DNA from 2 places in the Cryobacterium sp. AP27 genome. Region 1 is predicted to be linked to the other one. Evidence: predicted binding sites of a transcription regulator. Region 1 holds the regulator's gene; the other holds the start of a gene.
The links. The regulator HrcA, encoded in region 1, represses chaperone genes, less so after heat shock. The targets are predictions, from matches to a motif close to TTNGCACTCGNNNNNNNCGAGTGCNAA.
Positions count from the first base shown of each region.

Region 1 (5,393 bases):
CTGATGCTGCCGTGACCTATGGGGCCATCGGCGGCACGCTTGCCCCCGACCTGATGCAGTACCCGCCGAAGGGCCACCGGCCGCTGGAACGCAGCGTACGTCTCGGCAGCGGCGACGAGCGTTTCGACGTCGCGTCGAAGCTGCTCATGACCTGGGGTGTGCAACGGGGCAGTGGGATGAGCGTCACCGACCTGGAAAACGGCACCGGGGTGCAGTACACGCCGGTGGAGTTCGAGCCGGACGGCACGCCGATTCCCGCCCGCCAGGCGCCGGACGGGGAGGCCACCTTCGCTGAAGACGGTACGCCGTACATCATGAACGGGATGACCGCGCAACTGGAGATCCACGTCGGCCCGATGCGGGTCAAGGCACCGGTGCGCGTCGTGTACGTCATCGCCGAGAAGACTCGTGTCGGCTTCGCGTACGGCACCATGAAGGGGCATCCCGAAAGCGGTGAGGAGTCGTTCATCGTTGAGAAGCGGGACGACGACTCCGTCTGGTTCACGCTGCGCGCGTTCTCCCGCCCGAGCACCTGGTACTACCGTCTCGCGTCCCCGCTTCTGCGCATTCAGCAGGAACGCTTCACCCGTCGGTACCTGAAGGCGCTTCACCCGGTTGGGGCGCTGTAGGTCCGTGGCTGGTGCACTTCCCCTCGGCGACCCGGCCCCGGCCGATGGCCTGATTCCGGCGTCGGCATCCGTCGGCGCGTCGGAACGCGACTTCGGCGTCTACCTGCACGTACCGTTCTGCCGCGTGCGGTGCGGTTACTGCGACTTCAACACATACACGGCGACCGAACTCCGCGGCGTCAAGCAGAGCGACTACGCGAGCCAGGCCGTGCTCGAGGTCGAGGCCGCCGGTCGCATTCTGACCGAATCGGGCCTTCCGCAACGGCACGTGTCCACCGTGTTCTTCGGCGGCGGAACACCGACGCTGCTTCCGGTGACCGACCTGGTGAAGATGCTCCAGGCCGTGCGCACCCAGTGGGGGATCGAGCCGGGGGCCGAGGTCACGACCGAGGCCAACCCCGACTCCGTCGACGCCGCGTACCTGCAATCGCTGGCCGACGCCGGTTTCACCCGGGTGTCCTTCGGCATGCAGTCGGCCGTTCCGAGCGTTCTGGCCACTCTGGAACGCACCCACGACCCGGACCGGGTTCCCCTCGTCGTGCGCTGGGCGCGCCAGGCGGGGCTGGACGTGAGCCTCGATCTCATCTACGGCACCCCGGGGGAGACGATCGCGAACTGGCGCGCAAGTCTGGAACAGGCCATCGGCCAGGCGCCGGATCACCTGAGTGCGTACTCGCTCATCGTCGAGGAGGGCACCAAGCTGGCCCGGCAGATCCGTCGGGGCGACGTCGTACCCATCAACGACGACCAGCAGGCGGAATTCTACGAGCTGGCCGACGAGCTCCTGGCCGAGGCCGGATATCACTGGTACGAGGTGAGCAACTGGGCAACGGATGCGGCGCACGAGTCGCGGCACAACCTCTCGTACTGGCGCAGCCACGATTGGTGGGGCGTTGGTCCCGGAGCGCACAGCCACGTGGGCGGGGTGCGCTGGTGGAACGTGAAGCACCCGGCGGCCTACGCCGAGCGGGTGCTGTCCGGTGTGTCACCGGCCGTCGGACGGGAAGCGCTCGATGAGCCGACCCGGGAGCTCGAACGGGTGCTGCTGCTCAGCCGGATTCGCACCGGGATCCCGATCGCATCGCTGGCCGAAGCCGGGCGGCACGAGGTCGCCGGTTTGATCGCCGACGAACTCATCAATGCCAGAGCGGCCCTGACCGGGTCCATCGAGTTGACCCTGAAGGGGCGACTTCTGGCGGATGCGGTCGTGCGACGCATCACCCCATAGGGTCGCCCGGCGGGTCAGCTGACGAACTTGAACGAGAGCGGGTATGTGTATCCCTCGCCGCGGTTCGCGGCGAGGCCCGCCAGAATGCTGAACACGATGACCAGCGCCCAAATGGCGAATCCGAGCAGGTAGCCGACGAAGATGGCGGTGAGTACGGCCGACACGGCGTAGCCGATGGCCGCGGTGATCTGAAAATTCAACGCCGTCGCGCTGTGCGCGCGGATGAACGGTCCGCGCTCCTTTAACAGCAGGTAGCCGAGCAGCGCCGGCACAAACGAAAAGAAGATGCCGGCCACATGGATGAGCGTGGCCCAGAGTTTCTCGTCTGCGGGGCTCAGCGGCGCGGCGGGCGAGGAGCGGTACGGATCGCTGGGCGGGGTGGCATCAGACATTCGGTCTCCTGTATCAACGACCGGCATTCTGGCGCTCTGCCACCGGCCCTCCCAGCGTACCCGGGCTACTTGATGAAGCGCACGGACACCGGATACCGGTACGTGCCGCCGTCTTTCACCGCCAGGAAGCCCATGATCGAGAACACCACGGTCATGATCCACACGACCAAACCGAGGAAGTTGAACAGGAGTCCGATCCCGAGCGTGATCAGGGCAAGGAACGTTCCGATGAAGAACACCGCGAACCAGGCGATGGTGACCGTGATCTGAAAGTTCAGTGCCTCTTTGGCCTCGATGTTGGTGCGCCGACCGCGGTCCTTGAATACGAGCCAAATGATGAGGGAGGGAAGAATCCAGAGGATCCCGCCCAGATGGGCCAGGGAGGCCCATTGTTGATCTTCGGCCGCCGTGAGCGGCGCCGCGGCGGCCGCGGACGGGTACGAGGACTGTGGCTGGTTCTGGCCGGGGTCGGGGTCGCGGGGAGCCTGCGCGTTTGGATCGCTCATGATCATGCCTTTCACAATGAATGTGTATGAGACCGCGTATATGCATAAGTTACTGCGACCCCCCTGCGGGAGCAATGGGCGATATTGTCCCTGGCGCGATATGATTGGCACTCAGGCAATGTGAGTGCCAGTGTTGTGGTGCGTACGACAGGTAGGGAGGCGTGACGATGGTTTCTGATCGTGGTCTCGACGTCTTACGCGTCATCGTGCAGGATTACGTGGCATCTCGCGAACCGGTCGGGTCCAAATCCATCGTCGACCGGCACTCCTTCGGAGTCTCGGCTGCGACCATTCGCAATGACATGGCCCTCCTCGAGGAGGAAGACCTGATCGCAGCGCCGCACACGTCGTCGGGGAGAATCCCCACCGACAAGGGCTACCGGGTCTTCGTCGATCACCTCGCGGACCTGCGGCCTCTAACGCCGGCTCAACGACAGGCCATCGAGACGTTCCTCGGCCAGTCGGCGGATCTCGACGAGGTTCTCGTGCGCAGCGTGCGTCTACTCTCTCAACTCACCCATCAGGTCGCACTGGTGCAGTACCCGTCGCTGTCCCGCGCCAAGGTGCGGCACATTGAACTTGTCTCGCTCACCCAGACCCGGGTGCTCTCCGTGCTCATCACGGATTCCGGCGCCGTCGAGCAGCGTGTCATCGACCTGCCGCTTCCCGTCGACGAGCCGACGCTCGCTCAGGTGCGTTCGCACCTCACCGCCGCGATTGTCGGACTGACCATGACGGATGCTGCGGCGGCGTTGACGGGCGCGCCGTTGCTTGTTGCCCCGGGAAACCGAGACGTCGATGCCGTGACCGAGCTGATCACGTCGACGCTCCGGGAGCAGGTCGGCGCCAACGGCCAGACCAAACTGGTGATGGCCGGAACCGCCAATCTGGTTCGAACGGAAGAAGATTTTTCCGGCAGCATCTACCCGGTGCTCGAGGCGATCGAGGAGCAGGTCGTTCTCCTGCGCCTGTTCGGCGAGATGGCCACTGACCAGCACGGGGTCTCGGTCAGCATCGGCCGCGAGAACGCGCCGTTTGAACTGGCCGAAACCTCGGTTTTGACGAGCGGATACAGCTCAAACGGCAACCTGGCCCGCCTTGGCGTACTCGGCCCCACCCGCATGGATTACTCCAACAACATGGCGGCCGTCCGCGCCGTCGCACGCTACCTTTCCACCCTCCTGGGCGAGAGCTGATCCATAGCGCACCTGACCCAGACAGCACCGACAATCACCTACTTCCGTAACAACAGAGCAACGAGGAGAGCCACCTTTGGCTGACCACTATGAAGTTCTCGGCGTGAGCCGCGACGCAACCACCGACGAAATAAAGAAGGCGTATCGACGCCTGGCCCGCCAGCTGCACCCGGACGTCAACCCCGGCGCAGAAGCGTCCGAAACATTCAAAAGCGTCACTCACGCCTACGACGTGCTGAGCGATTCCGCGCAGCGGCAGAAATACGATCAGGGCGGGCAGAACGGCGGCGGATTCGACGGCCAAAACTTCGGCAACTTCGGCGACATTTTCGAGACGTTCTTCGGTGGTGGCGGCGGATCAACGCGCGGTCCGCGCTCCCGGCGGGAACGCGGCCAGGACGCGCTCATTCGCGTGGAACTGGACCTTGCCGAGGTCATCTTCGGAACACACCGCGACCTCGAGGTCGATACGGCTGTGCTCTGCGGCACCTGCAAGGGATCGTGCTGCCAGCCCGGAACCGCACCCGTCACCTGCGACATCTGCCACGGCAGCGGCAGCATCCAGCGCGCCGTGCGCTCCCTGCTGGGCAACGTCATGACGAGCAGCCCGTGTGGTTCCTGCCGCGGCTTCGGCACCATCATCGCGACGCCGTGCACCACCTGCTCCGGCCAGGGACGCGTTCGCGCCCGCCGCACCGTGCCCGTGGACGTTCCCGCGGGCGTGGACACCGGCCTGCGACTGCAGATGCCCGGAAGCGGCGAGGTCGGCTCGGCCGGCGGCCCGAACGGCGACCTCTACCTCGAGATGAAGGTGCGTCACCACGACGTCTTCAGCAGAGACGGCGATGACCTCATGTGCGCCCTGGAAGTTCCGATGACGTCCGCGATTCTCGGGACCACGGTCAAGCTCAAGGCGCTCGACGGCGACATCGAAGTGGAACTACGCGCCGGTGTGCAGAGTTCTGAGATTCTCACGATCAAGGACCGTGGCATCACGAAGCTGCGCGGCAATGGCCGCGGAGACCTGAAGATCGGCATCCAGGTCATCACGCCCATGAAGCTCGACCACAAGGAGCGTGACCTCATCGAGCAGTTCGCTGCGCGGCACTCCGCGCCCGCGCCCGCGCTCAGCCACTACCAGCAGGGTCTGTTCGCCAGGCTGCGCGACCGCTTCCTCAGTTAGCGGACAACGACCGTGGCCAATTTCTACCTGGCGCCCGAGCTGCGGGCGGAGGACTCCGCGAGCGGTTCCGTCGTGAGCGTGACGGGTTCGGAGGCCCGGCACGCCGTGACGGTCAGCCGCATTCGCGCGGGCGAACGGTTGCTGATCGGCAACGGTGCGGGACTCGTGTTGTCGGGCACCGTCGTCACGGCGGGCCCGGCGGAGTTCACCCTGCTCGTCGACTCGGCGACGGAGACGGCGGCTCCCACGCCGCGCATCC
Region 1 is NZ_CM155285.1:1,646,901-1,652,293, reverse strand. Features, by position in the region: gene AC1MB9_RS07865 (DUF1990 family protein) at 1-629, shown strand, start outside; gene hemW (radical SAM family heme chaperone HemW) at 634-1,857, shown strand; gene AC1MB9_RS07855 (DUF4870 domain-containing protein) at 1,872-2,249, opposite strand; gene AC1MB9_RS07850 (DUF4870 domain-containing protein) at 2,315-2,755, opposite strand; gene hrcA (heat-inducible transcriptional repressor HrcA) at 2,923-3,951, shown strand; gene dnaJ (molecular chaperone DnaJ) at 4,028-5,134, shown strand; gene AC1MB9_RS07835 (16S rRNA (uracil(1498)-N(3))-methyltransferase) at 5,147-5,393, shown strand, end outside.

Region 2 (5,393 bases), 1.4 Mb from region 1:
GCCGAGGCTTCGCAATCGCCGGTGTGGTGCTCGGCTACGTCGGCATCCTCGCCGGAATCATCACCGTTATCGTGGTCATTGCGCTGATCAGCAGCGGCGTTGCGATGAACCCGGAGATCTTCCGCGACCTGTAGCGCGGCTGGGAACCAGCCCGCAACGTTCGGCACCAACGCCGGCAGCGCCCGCACCATTTCGAAAGGAACGAACTCCATGAGTGATCCGACTACCCCGCAGGTTCCCGACGTTCCCGACGTTCCCGACGTTCCCGACGTACCGCAGGTGCCGAGCGTTCCTCCGGTCGCGCCGCCGTCCGCGCCCACGCCGCCCACGCCGCCGCCGGCGCCGAGCTACGCGGCGCCCACCCCGCCGCCCAGCTACGGAGCGCCGACCCCTCCGTCGGCCGGCGGCCCCGCCACCCCGCCGCCCGCCTACGGCGCCCCGGCGAACCCCTACGCGTCGGACCCCTACGCGGCCGCGCCGGCCAGGAAGCAGCCGATGCTCAGCATCCTCGCCATGATCGCGGGCACCATCGGCGTCATCGGCTCGCCGATCGCCATCATTCCGTTCGTCGGAGGATTTCTCGGTCTGCTCTTCCCGGCTGCCGGAGTCGTTCTCGGTTTCCTCGGCAAGAAGCGGGAACCGGCCGCACGCGGATTCTGGCTGACCGGAATCATCACCGGCTTCGTGGGTATCGGCCTGATGATCCTCAGCCTCGTGCTGTGGGGTCTGCTCTTCGCCGCCGGCAACGCGTATAACGGTTATTGATCCGCTGGCGGGTCACCCCCAACGGGGTGGCCCGCCGGCCCCTGGTATCACGGAGGACTGCAATGAGCGGAGCGCACCGCGACGCTGACGCCGACGACGACGTTCGGCTGGACCACACTCGTCCGCCGGCGCCCCCCGGCAGCGAACTGGCCTGGGAATCGACCGTGACCGCGCCCACCGAGTGGGTTCCGTATGTCTACACCGACGCGGAAATGCACGCGCACACGACCCGCCGCCGGCTGTCCATCGCGGCCCTGGTCTGCGGACTGCTGGGTTTGCTGCTCGGGATCATCGGCGTGTGGGGCATCTTTGTCTCGGTGACCGCCGTGATCCTGGCCCTGATCGCCCGCACCGTCGAGTACCGGGCGAAGGTCTTCTGGCTCAGCGGCCTCCTGACCGGCCTCGGCGGCATCCTGCTCGCCGTGTTCTGGTTCCTGTACGTCACTCAGGTCGTTCTGGGCTGAACCGCCGGGCACGTTGACTCGGACTCGCCACGCCGCATCCGCGCGCTGGGAATGCGGCGTGTCACGAAAACCTCCGAGGGCCTCCGTGTGCCGTGCAGGGGAGCGCGGTCAGCGCACGCGCTCCACGAGCAGCGCGACCCGATGCCCGGCCGCGCGCGTGAGGATCAGGGTCGCCGATTCCGGCCCCTTGAGCTTCAGCCGGGTACGGAGGGCGGCCGGGTCCACGTCCACTCCGCGTTTTTTGATCTCGAGCGTGCCGATGTGGCGTTCCTGCAGTGCCAGGCGCAGCTTCTTCTCGTCGACCGGCAGCACCTCGAGCACTCGGAACGCGCTCGCAAACGGGGTCTGCACGAGTGCGGGCGCCGTGAGGTACGCGATGCCCTCGCTGAGCATTTCGGCGCCGAGGGTGCGGGCGAGGTCACCGATCAGGCGCGCCCGGATGACGGCACCGTCCGGCTCGTAGACGTAGCCGCCGAGGTCGCCCACCGGGGCGTCCTCGCTGTCGCCGCCCGCGGTCATCTCGACGACGCCGCTCGACGTCAACAGCAGCGCGGAACGACGGATGCCCTCCCGGGCGAGCGCGCCGAACCAGAGCCCCATCTCCACGAGCTGGCCGTCAACGGACACCCACTGTGCCTCTGCCTCGGACGGGATCAGGTCGCGGTCGTGGCCCGGACCGAGTTTCACGCCCACCGGCATTCGCTGGGCCAGGGCGAAGGCCCAGTCGAGGGAGGGGGAGTAGTCGTCTGGGCGGGTGAGGCGCGAGGTGTTGCTGTGCCCGCTCGTGCGGCGCGCCGGGTCGAGCCAGGCCGCGTCGAAGCCGTCCAGGTCGACCTCTTCGGCGGGGGAGTGCACCACGCTCGCCTGGGGAAAGGGCGCAAGGTTGTAGCTCGCCACGGTCGCCGTCACCTCGTCGGCGTCAACGGCCGTGACGTCGAGGTCGATGGCGGCCATGGCCATGGCGTCCCCGCCGATGCCGCACCCGAGGTCGACGATGCGAGGAGGCCGATCCGTGCCCGCGCCAAGCGCGGCGAAACGACCGGCGTGCAGCGCGGCGACACGCAGGCGCGTGGCTTGCTCGAGTCCGGCCTCGGTGAAGAGCATACGGCTGGCGAAATCACCGAACTTGGATCCGGCCTTCGCGCGCAGCCGCGCCTGGCTCAACGCCGCAGCCACCAGGCCGGCGGCATGGCCGGCCTTGCGCAGCTCGCTCACCGCCCGCACGACGTCGATGGTGTCGTAGCGCGGAAGGGAATCGAGCAGGCGTAAACCCTCGGGCGAAAGCAGCTCGACGAGCTCGGTGCGTTCCATTGAACAAACCTATCAATCGCGCCCGCATCTGGCACTCACGTTGCGTGAGTGCCAGATGCACCCTAAGCTCGATTTAGCACTCTCGTTGTGAGTCTGCTAACCCATATCTTCGTAAAGAAAGAGGTCAACCGTGTCGGTCTCCATCAAGCCGCTCGAGGATCGCATCGTCATCAAGCAGGTCGACGCAGAGCAGACGACCGCTTCAGGACTCGTCATCCCTGACACCGCCAAGGAAAAGCCCCAGGAGGGTGAAGTTGTTGCTGTCGGCCCCGGCCGCATCGACGACAAGGGCAACCGCGTCCCCCTCGACATCGCCGTCGGCGACAAGGTGCTCTACTCCAAGTACGGCGGAACCGAAGTGAAGTTCGGTGGCGACGACCTTCTCGTTCTGTCGGCTCGCGACGTTCTCGCCGTCGTTGTTCGCTAAGTAGTTTCACCCGTACGACAAGAACTCCCGGATGGCCTTGCCATCCGGGAGTTTTTTTGTGTTCCCCGGCGTTACATTCCAATGTGGCAACACCGGGTGCGATGAACGTTGGCAGAGTTGTAGACAGGAATTTTCAATGACGGATGCTCCGCCGAGCCCGACCGTGTCGGCCACTGCTGTCGGCACGTCGCGCTCTGACCACACTCGTGGACTGCTGTTCGGTTTTCTCGCCTACGGCCTCTGGGGAATGCTTCCCCTGTATTTCCTGCTCCTCACTCCCACGGGAGCGTTCGAGGTCGTCGCCTGGCGGGTGCTCTTCTCCCTCGTGTTCTGCCTCGTGCTGCTCACCGCCACGCGCAAATGGGGCGCGCTTCGCGCCGTGCTGCGCCAGCGCCGGGTGATGTTCACCATGGGTCTCGCCGGGCTGCTCATCTTCGTGAACTGGCAGACCTACGTGTTTGCCGCCATGACCGGTCACGTGGTCGAGGCTGCACTCGGATACTTCATCAACCCCATCGTCACCGTGCTGCTCGGCGTGCTCATCTTGCGGGAACGGTTGCGTCGCATCCAGTGGATAGCCGTCGCCATCAGCCTCGTCGCGGTGATTGTGCTCACCGTCGGCTACGGTACGCTTCCGTGGATCTCGCTCGTGCTGGCCTTCTCTTTCGGCTTTTACGGCCTGATGAAGAAGCGGGTGGGCCCGCGCGTCGACGCGGTCACCGGACTCACCCTGGAGACGGCGTGGGTGGCCCCCGTGGCCATCATCCAGCTCGTGGTCGTCGGGAGCCTGTCCGGCCTCACGTTCGGAACGGTGTCTACGGCGCATACCCTGGGTCTGCTCGCGGCCGGTGTGGTGACCGCGGTTCCCCTCCTGCTGTTTGCTGCCGCGGCGCGCCGACTGCCCCTCACCGTACTGGGGCTGATCCAGTTCGCGGCGCCGGTGCTGCAATTTCTCGTGGGTGTCGTCATCCTGAAGGAACCGATGCCCCCTGAACGCTGGGTGGGATTCTCCCTGGTGTGGGTTGCGCTCATCGTTCTCACTGTGGACATGATCGCTTCCGGCCGGACTGCCCGGCGAGCGTCCCTCGAACTGGTCTGATCCGAGGCTACGCTCGGGGAACACCATCCGATTGGACTCCGATGCCCCGCCCCGCCCTTCTTGCCGCGCTCCTGGCCGCAGCGCTCGTCACCACCCTCGGGGGGTGCTCGGAACCCGTGCCGGTGCCCGCGACTGCCGCCCCGACGCCCGCGCCGGTGGTTCCCACCGGTGACGGCGTGCTGCGCATCGGCACCCTGTTTCCGTCAACCGGAGACAACGCGGCCGGCGGCGCCGCCCAGGTGGCCGGATCAGAAATAGCCGCACGGGAGATCGCCGCCCAGGGCGGCGTGCTCGGCCAGCCGGTGCAGCTCATCCATCGTAATTCGGCGGGGGATGAAGCGGCGAACTTCACGAACCTGATCGACCGGGCCGTGGATGCGGTGCTGTGGGACGCTCAGACCGCGGCAAGGCCCGAACTGGCGGCATCCGTCGCTCCCGCGGCGCTGCTCTCGCTGAATGACCTCGTGAACGGCGGCACTCCCCTCGCGGTCAGCGCGGACTTCGGCGCACGCCTGACCGTGGCCGATCCGGGCCTGACCGACACGGCGGGAGCGGCGGAAGCCTACGACGGCGTCATCGCCACCGCGCTCGCCGCGATGGCGACCGGAGACGACGGGGCAGCGTCGCTGGAGGCGGGCTGGGTGAGGGTGCGCCAGGGGTCGGCAGTGTGCACGTCGTGGGGCGAATGCGTGCTCGCCTTGGACGCGGGCTTGCAGATTGAGTATCAGGGACTGACCGGCCGCCAATCGTAACGATTTGGCTCCATAACGCGCTCAGGAGCCGAAGATGGTGGTTATCGGGTCGGCGGATTCAATACTGTGGCTCAACGGCAGTCAAATGGGTGCCGTGATCGTTTGTTTTTTCCGATACCCAAGGAGCAACATGAGCGTATTCGCGAAGGCCCCGGCCTCCCGGTCGGTTCGTGCAGTAGTCACCGGAATTGCCATGGTTGGAGTGAGTGCGCTGCTGCTCACCGGATGCAGCTCCGGTGGCACCGACACGCCTGCCGGCGACGGTAACCCCACGGCGAGCGGCGACTTCAAGGAAATTGAGGCCGGCGACCGCGACCTCACCCTGAAAATCGGCACCATTCTCCCGCAGAGTGGCGCGCTGGCCTTCCTCGGCCCGCCGGAGGAAGCCGCTGTGCAGCTGGCCGTGAACGACATCAATGACGCCGGACTCGGCCTGAACGTCGAAGCGATCTTCCGCGACTCCGGAGACACCCAGACCGACACCGCAACCGTCTCGGTGACCGACCTCCTCTCGCAGGATGTCTCGGCCATTGTCGGAGCGGCCTCCTCGGGCGTCTCCAAGACCGTGATCGACA
Region 2 is NZ_CM155285.1:231,360-236,752, forward strand. Features, by position in the region: gene AC1MB9_RS01175 (DUF4190 domain-containing protein) at 1-134, shown strand, start outside; gene AC1MB9_RS01180 (hypothetical protein) at 211-765, shown strand; gene AC1MB9_RS01185 (hypothetical protein) at 828-1,229, shown strand; gene AC1MB9_RS01190 (class I SAM-dependent methyltransferase) at 1,338-2,540, opposite strand; gene groES (co-chaperone GroES) at 2,671-2,967, shown strand; gene rarD (EamA family transporter RarD) at 3,104-4,066, shown strand; gene AC1MB9_RS01205 (ABC transporter substrate-binding protein) at 4,108-4,818, shown strand; gene AC1MB9_RS01210 (ABC transporter substrate-binding protein) at 4,949-5,393, shown strand, end outside.
Region 2: a site for HrcA is predicted at 2,569-2,595, ahead of groES (co-chaperone GroES). Genes of this name have one in related genera too.